DNA from 2 places in the Brevundimonas sp. EAKA genome. Region 1 is predicted to be linked to the other one. Evidence: riboswitches for the same ligand, from Rfam matches in the RefSeq annotation. Region 1 holds a riboswitch; the other holds the start of a gene.

Evidence for each region. A riboswitch is a leader RNA that binds a small molecule or an ion and turns the genes downstream of it on or off. The one in region 1 is predicted to bind cobalamin.
Region 2: it holds a riboswitch for cobalamin, as region 1 does, so the genes downstream of both, metE (5-methyltetrahydropteroyltriglutamate--homocysteine S-methyltransferase) here and ER13_RS09380 (TonB-dependent siderophore receptor) in region 1, are expected to answer to the same signal.

The regions. Positions count from the first base shown of each region.
Region 1 covers NZ_JMQR01000053.1:5,912-14,496, forward strand. The annotation lists gene mutS (DNA mismatch repair protein MutS) at 1-1,675, opposite strand, end outside; cobalamin riboswitch at 1,725-1,933, shown strand; gene ER13_RS09380 (TonB-dependent siderophore receptor) at 2,083-3,903, shown strand; gene ER13_RS09385 (aldo/keto reductase) at 3,887-4,807, opposite strand; gene maiA (maleylacetoacetate isomerase) at 4,892-5,527, opposite strand; gene ER13_RS09395 (fumarylacetoacetate hydrolase family protein) at 5,527-6,180, opposite strand; gene ER13_RS09400 (DUF883 family protein) at 6,318-6,662, shown strand; gene ER13_RS09405 (hypothetical protein) at 6,662-7,075, shown strand; gene ER13_RS09410 (DUF1328 domain-containing protein) at 7,186-7,365, shown strand; gene ER13_RS09415 (metallophosphoesterase) at 7,459-8,310, opposite strand; gene ER13_RS09420 (diacylglycerol kinase family protein) at 8,310-8,585, opposite strand, start outside.
Region 2 covers NZ_JMQR01000021.1:17,594-26,178, reverse strand. The annotation lists gene ER13_RS04995 (transcriptional regulator) at 1-156, shown strand, start outside; gene ER13_RS04990 (DUF2807 domain-containing protein) at 241-1,131, shown strand; gene ER13_RS04985 (porin) at 1,272-2,027, opposite strand; cobalamin riboswitch at 2,291-2,483, shown strand; gene metE (5-methyltetrahydropteroyltriglutamate--homocysteine S-methyltransferase) at 2,590-4,947, shown strand; gene ER13_RS04975 (acyl-CoA thioesterase) at 4,944-5,711, shown strand; gene rpsJ (30S ribosomal protein S10) at 6,008-6,313, shown strand; gene rplC (50S ribosomal protein L3) at 6,335-7,084, shown strand; gene rplD (50S ribosomal protein L4) at 7,084-7,722, shown strand; gene ER13_RS04955 (50S ribosomal protein L23) at 7,722-8,024, shown strand; gene rplB (50S ribosomal protein L2) at 8,029-8,585, shown strand, end outside.

The sequences.
Region 1 (8,585 bases):
TGGCCAGGGCGCGGTGGCCGGCCTGGCTGATCTTGGCGTCCAGCTCCGACAGTTCGACCGTGGTGAACCGCACCTGGCTGGCCAGGGTCTGGCGATGGATGAAGGGGCTGTCCGGCCCGGCCCGCAGCAGGCCTTCCGCCGCCTTGGCCGAGGTCTCGAGGAAATAGCCCAGGACGGCGTTGTGCTTGACCTTGAAGGCCACGCCCGACTCCGCCACGGCCCGCGCCTCCAGATCGGCGACCACCCGGCGGCTGTCGTCGCGCAGGGTGCGGGCCGCGTCCAGTTCGGGACGATAGTCGGGGCGCACGAAACCGCCGTCGCGCGCCAGGTGGGACGGCTCGTCCACCAGGCCGTCGATCAGATCAGCCTTCAGCCGCGACACCTCGGGCGACAGGCTGAGACGATCCAAGGCCAGGGCGATGCGGCGCGGCTGACCGGTGATCGGATCCACCTGGCCGATGAACAGGCCGGCCACCCCCTCCGCTATGGTCAGGCCGACACGCACCGCCGCCAGATCGCGCGGACCGCCGCGTCCCAAGGCCAGCCGTCCGACCGCGCGGGCGATGTCCGAGGAGGCCTTCAGCCCCTCGCGCAGGTTGCGGCGCAGATCGCGCCGCTCCAGCAGCCATTCGACCGCGTCGAGCTGTTCGTTGATCGCCAGCGGATCGCGCAACGGCCGGGCGATCCGCTCCGCCAGGGCCCGGGCCCCGCCCGAGGTGACGGTGCGGTCGATACAGGCCAGCAGCGAGCCTTCGCGTTCGCCCCTCTGGGTCCGGTCGATCTCCAGACTGGTCCGCGTCGCGGGGTCGATGGCCAGAAAACCGCTCTCGCCCAGCCGACGCGGCGGCGCCAGGGCCGGGACCTTGCCGGCCTGGGTCGTCTCCAGATAGGCGGCGATCAGGCCCAGGGCCGAAATTTCCGCCTCCTCGAAGGCGCCGAATCCGTCCAGGGCCGCGACGCCATACAGCCGCTCGACCCGCGCCTGGGCCGCCTGGGGCTCGGCGATGGCGCTGGCCAGGGCCTGAACCACGCCGCCGGACCCGTCCAGGGCGTCCCGCGTCGCCGGGTCCGAATAGATCCGGTCCGTGACCAGAACCTCAGACGGCCGGAACGCCGCCAGGGCCGCGCCCAGGTCCTCCAGCGCACAGGCGACGCTGTCCACAGCGCCGGACGACAGCTCCACCACCGCCACCGCCGCCCGCCCCTTGCGCACCGCCACGGCCGCCAGACGATTGGCGCCCCGCGCATCCAGCAGACTGTCCTCGGTCAGGGTGCCCGGCGTCACCACCCGCACCACGCCGCGATGGACCACGGCCTTGCCGCCGCGCTTCTTGGCCTCGGCGGGATCTTCCAGCTGTTCGCAGATGGCGACCTTGTGGCCCAGGCGGATCAGCCGGGCCAGATAGCCTTCCATCGCATGGACCGGCACACCGGCCATGGGGATGTCCTCGCCCTGGTGCTTGCCCCGCTTGGTCAGGGTGATGCCCAGGGCGGCGGCCGCCACCTCGGCGTCCTTGAAGAACAGTTCGTAGAAATCCCCCATGCGGAAGAAGAGTATGGCGTCCGGCTGTCCGGCCTTGGCCGTCAGATACTGCGCCATGAAGGGCGTCGCCCCTTCCAGCGAGGCGGCGACTTCAGGCGAATGTTCGGGGGAGGGAAAAGCGGGCGCGTTCATGTGCCGTCAGGGTGACGGATCGCGACCGACCGCTCAAGCCCGTTAACGGCTCTTGCACAGGCTTGTCACCCCTGCGATAGGCCGTGTCAGGCGGTTAAGGGAACACGGTGAGACACCGTGGCTGTGCCCGCAACTGAAGGCGGCGAGAGCGTCGTCCGTCCGGGGTCTCGACCCCGGCGCCACTGGGTGACTGGGAAGGCGAGGACGGCGGTTTATGACCCGCAAGCCAGGAGACCTGGCCGCCTGACGTCGCTCGTCCGCTGTCCGGGACCAGACAGAGGCGCGGGGACTTCTCGTCGTAGCGACCCGATCTTGCGCCGTCCGGACCTTTCAGGCCCGGCGGATCGGCTCGCTCATACCGGTTCCTCGCGCGCACTCGCGGAGCCGACATCGGGGATTCTCGCTCAATGAAGCGCTCCATTCTTCTCTCCACGGCGGCCCTGTCCGCCGCCTTCGCCGCGCCCGCCTTCGCCTTTGACGAGGCGACCCAGCTGGACGACGTCGTCATCACCGCCACCCGTATCTCGGCGATTGTCGCCGACACGCCCGGCGCCCGCGTCATCGACGCCAAGACGATCGAACAGCGCGGCGCCGTCTTCGCCGCCGACATCCTGTCCGACGTGCCGGGCCTGTCGGTGACGCGCACGGGCGCCTTCGGCGGCCTCGCTCAGGTTCGGATGCGCGGCGCCACGCCCGGCAAGACCCTGGTCCTGGTCGACGGCGCGCCTGTCAACGACGCGGCTGAGCCAAACGGCGCCTATGATTTCTCTGGCTTCGAACTGGGCGACATCGACCGGATCGAAGTCCTGTCCGGTCCCCAGTCGTCGCTGTGGGGGTCCGACGCCATCGGCGGGGTGATCTCCTTCACCACCAAGGAGATCGACGGTCTGCGCGCCGAAGCCGAGGCCGGCAGCTATGACACGGTGCGCGGGCGTCTGGCCGCCGGCGTCGCCAATGAGACCTATGCCGTCAGCGCCTATGTATCGCATTTCGACACCGATGGAATCTCCGCCGCCGACGAAGCCAACGGCAATCCCGAGGCTGACGGCTTCACCACCACCACCGCAGGCGTGAAGGGACGTTACGCCGTCTCCGACAACGTCAAGTTCGACGGATCGGCCCGCTGGTCCAAGAGCGATGCCGATATGGATAACGGTTTCCCGGTCTCCGACAATGACGACACGTCAGAATCCGAACAATGGTCGGGCTTTGCTCGCGCGAGCGTCGAAGGCTTCGGGCTAGACCACCAGTTCAGCGTCTCGACCTCGGACATCGAGCGCCAGACCTTCAGCGCCTTCCCCTCGACCTTCAAAGCCGACCGTCAGGCCTATCGTTGGCAGGCGAATGGCGAGGCCGGCGCAGCCACCTACGCCTTCGGCGCCGAACGCGAGGAAAGCGAAGGCAGTATCTCGACAGGTGACAAGGTCAGCCTGGGCACGAGCTCGGTGTTCGGCACGGCCCGTTATGAAGTCAGCGACGCCCTCAGCATCACCAGCGGCCTGCGGTTCGACGATACGGACGACTTCGGCTCCAAGACCACCGGCCGGATCTCCGCCGCCTATGAATTGACCGGCGGTTTCATCCTGTCGGGCGCCTATGGCACGGGCTTCAAGGCCCCGTCAGTCAGCCAGGCGGTTTGCGACTTCTGCTTCTCGTCGACTCCCTATCCGACCCTGAAGCCGGAAACGGCCGACAGCATCGAAGTGGCACTGGGTTGGGCCTCGGCCGACGGTCGTTTCGACGGCCGCGCCACCCTGTATCGCCTGAATGTCGAGGATCAGATCATTTACTTCTTCAATGAAGATACTTTCGATATCTACTACGACAACGTCGATCGGACCCGCTCCGACGGCGTCGAACTAGAAGGCCGCGCCCTGCTGGGGGCCGGCTTCGATCTGACCCTGGCCTATGCCTGGACCGACGCCGAAGACCGCTCGACCGGCGCGCGCCTGCTGCGCGTGCCTGAACATGCGGGATCGGCCACCCTGGGCTGGACGGGTGATCGGATTTCGGGCGCCCTGACCGTCCGCGCCGAGGGCGACCAGGATGATTCCGGCGGGGTGCGCGACAGCTTCGTCACCGCCAACCTGAACACGGCCTATCAGCTGACCGATCAGGTCGCCCTGACGGCCCGGATCGAGAACCTGGCCGACGAGCGGTATCAGCAGGTGCTGGGCTACGGCGAGCCCGGCCGGTCGGCCTATGTCGGGGTCAGGCTGCGCTACTGATCCGCGCGCGGGCGTCGGCGGTGAAGGCCGCCGGCGCCTCGAGCGCCAGCTCCGGCCAGCTCAGATCGGGGCCGGGCGCGTGGGCGGCGGCCAGGATGGCGCGCAGTTCGGCCGCCGAGGCCACGCTGGCGACCACCCGGTCCACCGCCTTCAGCGAAAACGCATAGGCCAGGGCCGCCTGCATCGGATCGCAGCGCCGTTCGGCCAGACGCCGGCGCGTCCGCGACAGGGCCTGGGCGTAGTTGGCCAGATGGGGCGGCAATTCATCGCCGACCGCGAACAGAAGCCCGCCGGCGAAGACCGAGGCCAGGTGCACCTCGGCGCCGCCGGCCTTGATCTCGTCCAGCACGCCCTCGGCGGCGGCCCGCTGGTCCAGCAGATTGCAGGAAATCTGAACCACGTCGGCCTCCAGCCGGCGCGCCAGCAGGGCCGGGCCGTCCTCGACCGTGGCGCAGAAGCCGATGCTGCGGAACAGGCCGCGGGTCTTCAGGGATTGCAGCCGGTCCCACAGGGCGCGGCCCTCGGCCCCGGCCAGGTCGGCGGCGTTATTGACCAGCAGGGCCTCGCCGCGCGGCAGGCCCATGCGTTCCAGCGACCGGCGCGCCCGCGCCTCGACCCGATCCAGGCCTTCGCTCAGGGCCACGGTTTGAACCGTCACGCGGAAGGGCGAGGGGAAGGGCCAGGCCTGGCCCAGCAGCCGTTCGCCGTCGCCGCCCGGTTTGGTCGCGATCATCTTGACACCGGCGTCCGCGCCCGTCTGCAACAGGAAGCGCATGGCGTCCTCGCGCGCGCCCGACGGCGCGGCCATGAACGGATTCAGGGCGCGTCCCGGCTCTGTCACCACGGCGAGAGCCAGGCGATCTATGGGCGAAGGCGCCGAAGGGGTGGCGGGGGAATGCGTCACATTCCCATCTTGCACCTCCAAAGCTTAAAGGAGGTTGAGCGAGACGTTACGCGAGTCTTACCTGGAGATCGTCGGTATGGCGGATCAGGCGTCGGCGTCGGGCTGCCGATCCGGGTGCGCCGCCCCGAAGGCGGAGTGGTCCAGCGCCCGCGCCTCCACCGCCAGAAGCCCCGGCCAGGCCTCGAGCGCCATGTTGAACCGCCGCGCGGAATAGAGCTGCGGCATCAGATAGCAGTCGACCAGGCCCGGCCGGTCGCCGAAACTCCACCCCTGGCCGTGGCGGCCCACCAGGATCTCCAGGGCGTCGAAACCCGGCGCGATCCAGCGCGCGGCCCAGGCGTCCACGGCGGCCTGGTCCGCCGCGAAATCCTCGCGCAACGACCTGAGGACGCGCAGATTATTCAGCGGATGAATATCGCAGCCGATCAGGGCGGCCATGGCCCGGACACGGGCCCGGTCGGCCGATCCCTTCGGCAACAGGGCCGGCTCGGGATGAACCTCTTCCAGCCATTCCAGAATGGCCGGGCTCTGGGTGACGACCTGATCCCCGTCCTGCAGGGCCGGCACCATGCCCTGGGGGTTCAGGGCCAGATAATCGGCCGCCTTCTGCTCGCCCTTGCGCAGGTCATGCGCCGCCGTCTCATAGGCCAGGCCCTTGAGGCACAGGGCGATGCGGACCCGGTAGCTGGCGCCCGAGCGCCAATAGCCGTGCAGGATCATCAGACGATCTTGAAGCTCAGGGGCGCCAGGCCGTCGATGGTCACGACCACCGCGTCGCCGCGCGCCAGGGGTCCGACGCCCGACGGGGTGCCGGTGAAGATCAGGTCGCCCGCCTGGAGCGACCACAGTTTCCCGGCTGCCTCGACGATCTGATCGGGGTTCAGGATCATGTCGTCCAGGGTGCTGGACTGTTTCGTCTCGCCGTTGACGCTCAGGGCGATCACGCCCGCGGGGGCCGGAAGCGGTCCCAGGGTCAGGGCGCCGCAGGGGGCCGACTGGTCGAACCCCTTGGCTGCATCCCACGGCCGCCCGGCCTTCTTCGCCTCTGCCTGAAGATCGCGACGGGTCAGGTCGCAGCCGACCGCCCAGCCCACGATCCGCCCGCCCTCGCCGATGGCCGCCACCAGTTCGGCCTCGAAATGCAGATTGTCCGTCGCCGACGGATAGGCCGGGTCGGCCCCGTCCGACACCAGGGCGTCGCCGGGCTTGGAAAAGAAGAAGGGGGACTGCTTGTCCGGGTCCGACCCCATTTCGCGCGCATGGGCGGCGTAGTTCTGGCCGACGCACAGGATGCGGCGAACCGGGAAGCGCCGGGCGTCGCCGGTGATCGGCAGGGTCGGCAGGGGGCGGGGGGCGAACAGCAGGTCGGTCATTTCCCCAATCTAGAACGGCGAAACGCGCCTGACGAGGCCGGGGATCACGGGTGGGCGAAGGGAACCTCGCGCCGGGTGTAGCGTTCCGAAACGGGGTCCCCTATTCTATTGCCAAGCTTGAAACCGGAGCGCGCACCATGGCCACCACCAAGGCTAGAGAAGACATCAAGGCCGACCTGAAGACCCTCAAGGAGGATCTGAAGATCGGCGCCCGCGAAGAAACCCAGCGTCTGCGCGAAAAGGCCGAGGAGGCCGAGGCCAAGCTGCGGGCCAAGAGCGAGGAAGTGCGCGACCAGGCGCGCGGCTATTACGACACCGCCCGGGTGCGCGGCCGCGAATATTACGACGACGCCGCCGAACGCCTGGACGAGGCCCAGCGCTATATCGTCGAGCGGGTGCAGGAACGTCCGGTCCAATCGACCGCCATCGCCCTCGGCGTCGGCGTGGTGCTCGGCCTGCTTCTGGCCGGCCGTCGCCGCTGATGTTCAAGGGCATCGTCAAACGCATCGTGGCGACCAGCGTGGCCGCCGCGAGCGTCTTTCTGGCCGTGGTGTTTCTCGGCGTCGCCATCTTCCACGCCATCAGCCTGGTCACGACGCCCCTGGGCGCCTCGGCCATCACCTTCGCCCTGTTCGCCCTGGTCGCCCTGGTCGTCGCACTCGTCTTCCTGAAGGGCGAAAGTCACGACGAGGAGGACGAGGAGGATGCGCCGGACGGTCTGATCGGCAAGCTGATCCACATCGTTCGCGAACGCCCGATCATCGGCGCGGTCGGCGGACTGGGCGCGGCCTTCCTGTTGCTGCGCAATCCGGCCCTGGCCGCGATCGTCGCCAGCATGGTGGCCGAGCGAAAGATGGATCAGGGCGGCTACGCCAAAAGGCGCCGTCGGCGCTGAGGATTCTGCGAAGGCCACGGAACGCCCTGCGTCCGGGACCGTTGATCTTCCGACGGGACGAACGGCTGCAAGGCCGCCGTCGGAAACATCAACGCAGGAGAGCTAAACCCATGATTCGCTGGGCAATTATCTTCCTGGTCGTGGCCTTGATCGCAGCCGTTCTCGGCTTCGGCGGCATCGCGAACTTCTCGTTCGAGATCGCCAAATTCATCGCCGTGATCGCCATCATCCTGTTCGTCATCGCCCTCGTGGCCGGCGGACTTCGCGGACGCGGCGCCCCTCGATTATAGGGCTGCCGCTCCGGCGAAATGCAGAAGGGCCGGAACGCGAGTTCCGGCCCCTTTTCTATTTGCGGCGTCACCCGGGAATAGAGACGCGACGGCTCAGACCGCCGCCTTCTCCAGCTCGCCCGGCCTGTTCGGGCTGAGCGCGGTCGCGGCCTTGCGGGTGTCCTGACGACGCGGCAGCCGCCAGACCTGATGCGGGCTGTAGCCCCGCCCGTCCCAGGCCAGGGCCGTGACCGTAATGGTCCTGGCGTCCCAGTCCACCTGATTGAAGCCCGGCGGCGAGCCCCGCTCGCGGTGCGACAGGGTCCCGCACCCGACGGCGTAGGAGCAGCGGTCCGCCAGATCGATGGGCAGGGCGAAAGGCACATGGACATGGCCCGTCATGATCAGATCCACCCCGGCCTCGGCGAAGATCAGGGCCGCCTCGTCGCCGCGCTTGACGTCGCCGGTCATCGGCGTGCCGATCATCTCGACCAGGGGATGATGACAGGCCAGGATGCGCAACGCCCCGATCGGCGCCTGACGCAGGGCCTCGGCCGCACGCCGGGTCTGGTCCAGATCGATGACCCCCTTGGACCAGTTGGGCCGCGCCTGCCAGCCGCGCGCCGTGACGACGCCCCGCACCATCACCGTGTCGTTGCAGAACTGACCGTCATGGGCGGGGAAACCCGTCGCCGTCTCGAAGGCGCGCCATGGATGGAACAGGCGGGCGACCGGGCTCCAGTAGGGGACGTCGTGATTGCCGACGATGACGAAGCGCGGCTCCGGCATGGCCCGCATCCATTCCCCCGCCGCCCGGAATTCGACCGGATAGCCCTTCTGGGTGATGTCGCCGGTGATCAGAACCAGATCATTGGGCGTGGCGTGGGCGTATTCCAGCGCCGCCGCCACCGCCCCCTTGTGCTCGCATCCGAAATGAACGTCCGAAAACTGGAGAACACGCCCCATCAGAGACTGTCCTCGGCCGCAGGGGGCCGGGGCGCAAGGGCGCGGAACGCCTTGGGAATGAATCGCACGGTGGCCTCGGATTTCAACAGGACGGGCTCTCCGTCTATCACGGCGGGAATCTTGGAGCGCGCCCGGACGTCGATCCGCTTGGCCGGGCGGGTCGAGACGGCGGGATCGTGGCGCCAGTCGCTGAACAGGGCGTTGGCGGCCAGGCGGAAGGCCTGGCTGGCGTCGGACGGGTCCATCGCCGCGGCTTCCAGCCCGTCCGGCTCTTC
Region 2 (8,585 bases), on a different contig from region 1:
GGCATGGCGGCGCCGGAACTGGCGGCGCGCTGGGTGGCGTCGCTGGCTTTGAAACGAGCCGGGGCGATGAAGAGCCGGATCGCGACCTTCGAGCGCGACTTCCAGCCCGAGGTCGGGGTTGCGGACGGCGCGGGCGCCTTGAACGCCACCCGTTAATTCGAGTTCATGACCTCGAGTTAAAATGACTCGCGGGTCGCCAGCGCGCACCTTTTCCTCATATCCGGGAAAGGGAACGCCTCCATGAAAACCGCTCTGATCGCCGCCGCCGCCGTCGCCGCCCTGACGGGGTTGGCCGCCGCCGCGCCCGCATCGGCCGGCGAAGTCGAGATCCGCAACGCCGTGGCGCGCGTGGTCGTCATCGTCGAGGACCGCCAGGACATCGCCGTCGAGGTGACGCAGGGCCGGTCACGGCTGCCGGCCGTACAGGTGCGGCGCAACGGCCGTGACGTGGAGATCGACGGCGGGCTTCGCCGCAATGGCCTCTGGGGTCGTGGCGACGGCATACGCAACTGCAACTCGGGCCGCGCAGACGCAGCCCAGCCCGGCCAGGGCGCGACGGTCGAGGTGCGCGATCTGGGCCGCATCCGGCTGGAGGACGCGCCCCTGATCATCCTGCGCACGCCGCGGAACGTGGATGTCAGCGCCGGCGGCGCCGTATTCGGCGCCGTGGGACGCGGCGCGCGCTCGGTCGAACTGGACAGCGGCGGCTGCGGCGGCTGGACCATCGCCAATGTGGACGGCGACCTTGAGCTGGGCGTCGGCGGTTCGGGGTCGATCCGCGCCGGGACGTCGCGGACGCTGGACGCCAGCGTCGGCGGTTCAGGCTCGGTTTCGGCCGGCGGCACGGGCGACCTCAAGGTCGCCGTCGGCGGCTCGGGCAATGTGGAGGTCGCCAGCGCCAATGGTCAGGGCGACATCTCCATCGGCGGCTCGGGCGGGGTGAACGTCCGCCAGGGTCGGTTGGACAAGCTGTCGGTCGCCATCGGCGGGTCCGGGGACGTCCGCTACGGCGGAACGACCCGCGACCTCAGCGTCGCCATCGCCGGCTCGGGGAACGTCCGCGTCGCCGCCGCCACAGGCTCTGTGTCCCGCACCGTCGTCGGATCAGGGACGCTTCATATCGGGCGTTAAGACCCGTATCTCGCCGCGAGAGGAAAGGCCCCCGGTCGTGGAACCCTGGGGGCCTTTTTCGTGCGTCGATCCGGACATGAAAAAAGCCCCGGCGGATCGCTCCGCCGTGGCTCTTCTCATCCCGTGAGGGAGGCCGTTGCTTACAGGCCGCCCAGGACGCTCGTGATCGACGAGACGTTCAGGCCGGCGCCGGCGCGGTCACGCGCTTGCAGACCGCCGCCGAAGCTGTAGCGCAGGCCCAGCGACCAGGTGTCGACGTCGATCGAGTCGACGTCGGCGCGGTTGTAGGCGGCGCCGACCGAGAACGGGGTGTTCTCGATTTCGTACTCGGCGCCCACGCCATAGGTCCAGGCGTCCACGTCGCCGCCGGCCACGTCGACGTTGTTGTAGCTGACGCCGGCGTTCAGGCGCAGGTTCGGCATGACGTAGAAGGCGGCGTCGCCGCCGACGGTCCAGATGTCGGCGTCGCTGTCGTCGGACGTGGTGTAGGCGACCAGGCCGGTCAGGGTCGCGTTGGACAGGTACTTCTGGGCTTCGGCGCCGACGGTCCAGACGGGATCGTTGCCCGAACCGATGTCGTTGGCGGCGACGAAGGCGCCGGCGCGGACGTCCGAGGTCCACATCTTGGTCAGGTGGGCGGCGGCGACGCCGGTGACGACTTCTTCACCGAAGGCCTTGGTGTAGTCGACGGCGCCGTTCAGGGTCACGGTCCAGTCGGCGGCCGGCAGGGCGACGGTGCCGTCCACGGTCCAGACGTCGGCGTCGACGTCATCGCCGGCGACTTCGACCGACGGGTTGGAGTAGGTCACGCCGACCGAACCGATGGCGTTCTGGGCGAAGGCCGGGGCGGCGAACAGGGTGGCGGCGGCGGCCGAGGCGAGGAGGATCGTCTTCATTTTCTTTTGTCCTTAGCAGTCTGTGCCCGGGTGGAGGCCCGGGGAGGGCGGCTGCTACCAGCCGGCGCGAGAAGCTGAGCAATAAACCGTCGTTACATAAGTGTCTTGAAACTGACATGTGGCTCATCCGCCACGCCTTGTGGTCGAAATGTGTCACGCGCGCGCGTTTCCTGCGGCAAGGGGTTAACGGGCCGCAATCATATAATCATATAAGGATATCCTTATATGTATTGACGGCTGCGCTTCATTGCTGTCATGTGCCCGGGTCGTGGTCTGCACGCGGTCTTCGGGGCGCGTGGAGCTAAGAGGGAAGCCGGTGTGAAACCGGCGCTGCCCCCGCAACTGTAAGCGGCGAGTCGAGGGTCCATCTCGTGTCACTGGCGTTCGCGCCGGGAAGGCCGGATCCGAGGCGTCGACCCGTGAGCCAGGAGACCTGCCCCGACAGATAACGTCCTCCGGCGGGGTGTCCGGTCAGGCCGCATGCGCGCCGCCGGACCCTTGTTCGCGTCGGCGTCCGCGCGACCCTGTCCGAAGCCTGGCCATAATACAGGTTTCGAACGTCATGACCCGCCACACTGTCCTGGTCGCCACCCTCGGCTTTCCCCGCATCGGCCCCAAGCGCGAGTTGAAGACCGCGCTTGAGGCCTATTGGGCCGGCAAGATCGACGGGGACGCCCTGCTGTCCACCGCCGCCGAGCTGCGCGCCCTCACCTGGGCCCGCCAGCGCGATCTGGGCGCCGACATCGTGCCGTCGAACGACTTCTCTCTTTATGACCAGGTGCTGGACCTGACCGCCATGGTCGGGGCCGTGCCCGCCGCCTATGGCTGGAGCGGGGATCGGGTCGATCTGGCGACCTATTTCGCCATGGCCAGAGGGTCTGGGGCGCCGGGGTCTCGCGGCGGCGACAGTCCGGTCTGCGAACACGGTCATGTCCACGGCGGCGGTGAGGGCGCGCCGGCGATGGAGATGACCAAATGGTTCGACACCAACTACCATTATCTCGCGCCTGAGTTCACGGCGGATCAGGTCTTCCGGCTGGGCTCGACCAAGGCGCTGGACGAGTATCTGGAAGCCAGGGGGCAGGGGATCGACACCCGGCCGGTGCTGCTGGGGCCGGTCAGCTATCTGCTGCTGGGCAAGACGCGCGGGGCCGACTTCGACGTCCTCAGCCTGCTGCCTCGGCTGCTGCCGGTCTATGCCGAGGTGCTGCGGTCGCTGGCGCGTGCGGGCGCGACCTGGGTGCAGATGGACGAACCCTGCCTGGTCACGGACCTGAGCGACGAGGCCAAGGCCGCCTATGATCACGCCTATCGCGTGCTGGCCGATGTGACGCCGCCGATCAAGCTGATGCTGACCCCCTATTTCGGCGCGCTGGGCGACAATCTGCATACGGCGTTGAAGCTGCCGGTGCATGGCCTGCATCTCGACCTGATCCGCGCCCCGGAGCAACTGGCCCCGGTCGCTTCGGACATGCGTCCCGATCAGGTGTTGTCGCTGGGCGTCATCGACGGCCGCAATGTGTGGAAGGCCGATCTGAACGCCGTATTGGACCGGGTCGAGCCCCTGGTCGCCTCGGGCCGCCGGGTGGTGCTGGCGCCGTCCTGCTCGCTGCTCCACACCCCCATCGATCTGGAGCGTGAGATCGCCCTGGAGCCGGAGATCAGGAACTGGCTGGCCTTCGCCGTGCAGAAGGTGGCCGAACTGGCGACCCTGGCCCGCGCCCTGAACCAGGACCGCGATGCGGTGAAGGCCGAACTGGACGCCTCGACCGCCGCCGTCGCCTCGCGCCGCACCTCGCCGCGCATCAATGATCCGAAGGTCCAGGCGCGCGCCGCCGACGCCGACCCCGCCCTGTCGACCCGCACCTCCAGCTTCGAGATCCGGCGCACGGTGCAGCAGCGGCGGCTGAACCTGCCCGCCTATCCGACCACCACCATCGGCTCCTTCCCTCAGACGGCCGAGGTTCGAAAGGCGCGCGCCGATCACGGCAAGGGCGTCATCGACGACGCCGCCTACGCCGCCTTCCTGCGCGAAGAGACGGCGCGCACGGTGAAATGGCAGGAAGACCTGGGTCTGGACGTGCTGGTCCACGGCGAGTTCGAACGCAACGACATGGTCCAGTATTTCGGGGAACAGCTGTCCGGCTTCGTCTTCACCAAGGCCGCCTGGGTCCAGTCCTATGGCTCGCGCTGCGTGCGGCCGCCGATCATCTATGGCGACGTGTCGCGGCCCAGACCGATGACGGTGGAATGGTGGCGTTACGCCCAGGGCCTGACCGATCGGCCGATGAAGGGGATGCTGACCGGCCCGGTGACGATCCTGAACTGGTCCTTCGTGCGCGACGACCAGCCGCGCAGCGAGACCTGCCGCCAGATCGCCTTCGCCATCCGTGACGAGGTGATCGATCTGGAAACCGCGGGCGCCGTCGTGATCCAGATCGACGAGGCGGCCCTGCGCGAGGGCCTGCCCCTGCGCCGCGCCGACTGGGCGGCCTATCTGGACTGGGCGGTCGAGTGTTTCCGCATCACCGCATCGGGCGTGCGGGACGAGACCCAGATCCACACCCACATGTGCTATTCCGAGTTCAACGACATCATCCAGTCCATCGGGGCCATGGACGCCGACGTCATCTCCATCGAGACCTCGCGGTCCAGGATGGAGTTGCTCGACGCCTTCTCCGACTATCGCTATCCGGCCGAGATCGGACCGGGCGTCTATGACATCCACTCGCCGCGCGTGCCGTCTGTGGACGAGATGGCGGCCCTGCTGACGGCGGCGGCGGGCAAGCTGCCGGCGGACCGGCTGTGGGTGAACCCGGACTGCGGCCTGAAGACCCGCGGTTGGGCCGAGACCGAGGCGGCGCTGACCAATATGGTCTCGGCCGCGAAGGCCGCGCGCCTGGAGGCCGTAGGGGGATGAGCGTCACGCTTATAGACATGGTGTTCCCTGGCGACGCCAACCACCACGGCACATTGTTCGGCGGCGTCGGTCTGGCGCACCTGGACAAGGTCGCCTTCCTGGCCGCCGCGCGTCATGCGCGGCGGCACACGGTCACGGCGGGCTGCGAGCGGATCGACTTCGCCGCACCCGCCCGGATCGGTGAAATGGTCGAGGCGACGGGGCGGGTGGTTCGCGTGGGCCGCACCTCCATGGGGGTCGAGGTCGAACTGTGGGCCGAGGCGCCGGTCAGCGGCGAGCGCCGCCTGTGTACGCGCGGCGTGTTCAACATGGTGGCGCCCCGCGAAGCGGGGCAGGGCGACCTGCCGCCGGTTCCGGACAAGCGGGCGGAGCGGGGGGACGGCTGGCTGCGGACGGCGGAGATGGTCTTCCCGACCTGGACCAACCACTATGGCACCCTCTACGGCGGCGACGCACTGAAGCTGATGGGCAAGGCCGCCTTCATCCGCGCCACCCGACGGGCCAGGGGCGTCATGGTCATGGCGGCGTCGAACCGCATCGACTTCTCGTCGCCTATAAGAGAAGGAGACATGATCGAACTGGCGTCGCGCGTCACGCGGGTCGGCCGCTCCTCCGTCACTATAGAGGTGGAGCTGTGGGCCGAGGCGCTGTTGACCGGCGAACGACGGCGGTCGGCCGTGGCCGAATTCGTCATGGTGGCGGTCGATGAGGCGGGGCGATCTGCGCCGATTTCGACGCCTGCGGCGACGCTGGAACCGGCCTGACGGAATCCTGTCGCCGCCACGGTTTCGCCGCTTGACGAAAATGGAATCGGTAGGCATAAGCCCCACTCTTGTTGGACCGGCTGTGCATCCCCGGATGCAGACGCGGTTCGCAGGAACGACCTGAGACCCTGTTCTTTGCAGTGACCCAGGACTTTAGCGGCCTTCGCAGGCGACTGCGTGGGCCGATCGTTTTTGCGGATTTGCGTTCCCTGAGGGCTCTATGCCCGAAGGCCTTCGGTCTTTGAAATGGTTCACAGGGACGCGGTCCTCCGACCGCATTGGAAGTAAGCACCGATATGGATCAAAGCATCCGCATCAGGCTCAAGGCCTTTGATCACCGCGTCCTCGATTTCTCGACGCGCGAGATCGTCAATACAGCCAAGCGCACCGGCGCGACCGTTCGCGGTCCGATTCCGCTGCCGACCCTGATCGAGAAGTTCACCGTGAACCGCTCTCCGCACGTCGATAAGAAGTCGCGTGAGCAGTTTGAAATCCGCACGCACAAACGCGTGCTCGACATCGTCGACCCCACCCCGCAGACCGTGGACGCGCTCATGAAGCTCGACCTGTCCGCCGGTGTGGACGTCGAGATCAAGATTTAAAGTAGAAAGAGGCGGGATCCGATGCGCACGGGCGTGATCGCCAAGAAGCTGGGCATGACCCGCGTGTTCGCCGATGACGGCGCGCACGTACCGGTCACTGTGCTTCAGCTCGACGGCTGCCAGGTCGTCGGCCAACGTACCCAGGAGCGTGACGGTTACGTCGCTCTCCAACTGGGCGCTGGCACGAAGAAGGCCAAGAACACCAACAAGGCTCAACGCGAGACCTTCGCCAAGGCGGAAGTCGAACCGAAAGCCTATGTGACCGAGTTCCGCGTCGATGCGGAAGGTCTGCTGGATGTGGGCGCCGAACTTTCGGCTGAACACTTCGTTGTGGGTCAGAAGGTCGATATCCAGGGCGAGACCATTGGTAAGGGTTTCGCCGGCGCCATGAAGCGCTGGAACTTCGGCGGCCTGCGCGCCACGCACGGTGTTTCGCTGTCGCACCGTTCGCACGGTTCGACGGGTAACCGTCAGGACCCGGGTCGGACCTTCCCTGGCAAGAAGATGGCCGGTCACTACGGGGCCGAAACCGTCACCACCCAGAACCTGACCGTCGTCCGCGTGGACGCCGAGCGTGGCCTGATCCTGATCAAGGGCGCTGTCCCCGGTCATGACGGCAGCTACGTCAAGGTTCGTGACGCCATCAAGAAGGCTCGCCCGGCTGACGCTCCGTTCCCCGGTGCGCTGAAGTCGAGCAAGTCTGCTGCTCAACCCGCCTCGACCCCGGCTGAAGAAGCCCCCGTCGAAGCGACCGAAGGCGGTGAAGCGTAATGAAACTCTCTGTCATCCAACTCGACGGCAAGGCCGCTGGCGACGTGGAACTGTCGGACGCCGTCTTCGGCATCTCCGACATCCGCGGCGACATCCTGGCCCGCACCGTCAACTGGCAGCTGGCCAAGCGTCGCGCCGGCACGCACAAGGTTCAAACCCGCAACGAGAATTCTCGTACGGGCAAGAAGATGTACAAGCAAAAGGGCACCGGCGGCGCTCGTCACGGTTCGCGCCGTGCACCGCAGTTCGTCGGCGGTTCGCGCGCCTTTGGTCCGGTCGTTCGCGACCACGGCTTCTCGCTGCCGAAGAAGATCCGCGCGCTCGCTCTGCGTCACGCCCTGTCCTCCAAGGCGAAGTCCGGCGACCTGATCATCGTGGACACCGTCTCGGTCAAGGAAGCCAAGACCGCCTCGCTGCGCGAGACGCTCGGCAAGCTGGGCTGGACCAAGGCTCTCATCATCGCGGGTCCGGAAGTCGACACGAACTTCGGCCTGGCCGCACGCAACATCCCGCACATCGACGTGCTGCCGAACGCCGGCCTGAACGTCTATGACATCCTGCGGGCTGACAAGCTGGTGCTGACCAAGGCCGCTATCGAGGCGATCGAAGCCCGCTTCAGCGATAAGGAAGCCGCGTAATGGCCGCTCAACCTACCGCCAAGCACTACGACACCATCCTGGCTCCGGTGATCACCGAAAAGGCCACGATCCTGTCCGAGCAGAACAAGGTCGTCTTCCGCGTCGCCGACACGGCGACCAAGGACGAGATCGCCGCGGCGGTCGAAAGCCTGTTCAAAGTCAACGTCCTGAAGGTCAACACCCTGGTTCAAAAGGGCAAGACCAAGCGCTTCCGGGGTATCCTGGGTCGCCGGGTCGACATCAAAAAAGCGATCGTGACCCTGGCCGACGGCCAGTCGATCGACGTCACCACGGGGCTCTGATCAGATGGCCTTGAAACATTACAATCCGACCTCGCCGGGCCGTCGCGCCCTCGTGCTGGTCGACCGTTCGGAGCTCCACAAGGGCCGTCCGGAAAAGTCGCTGACCGAAGGCCTGACCAAGTCGGGCGGACGCGGGCAGGGCGGTCGCATCGCGGTCCGCTTCCGTGGCGGCGGCGCCAAGACCCTGTACCGCAAGATCGACTTCAAGCGTCGCAAGTGGGACATGGTCGGCACGGTCGAGCGTCTGGAATACGATCCGAACCGCACGGCCTTCATCGCCCTCGTGACCTACGAAGACGGCGAGAAGACCTACATCATCGCGCCGCAACGCCTTAAGGCCGGCGACACGGTGATCGCGGGCGAAAAGACCGACGTGAAGCCGGGCAACGCCATGCCGCTTCGTTCGATGCCGGTGGGTACGATCATCCACAACATCGAGATGAAGCCGGGCAAGGGCGCCCAGCTGGCTCGCTCGGCCGGCGCCTACGCCCAGCTGGTGGGTCGCGATCAGGGCTACGCCCAGATCCGTCTCGGCTCGGGCGAACTGCGCATGGTCCTGGA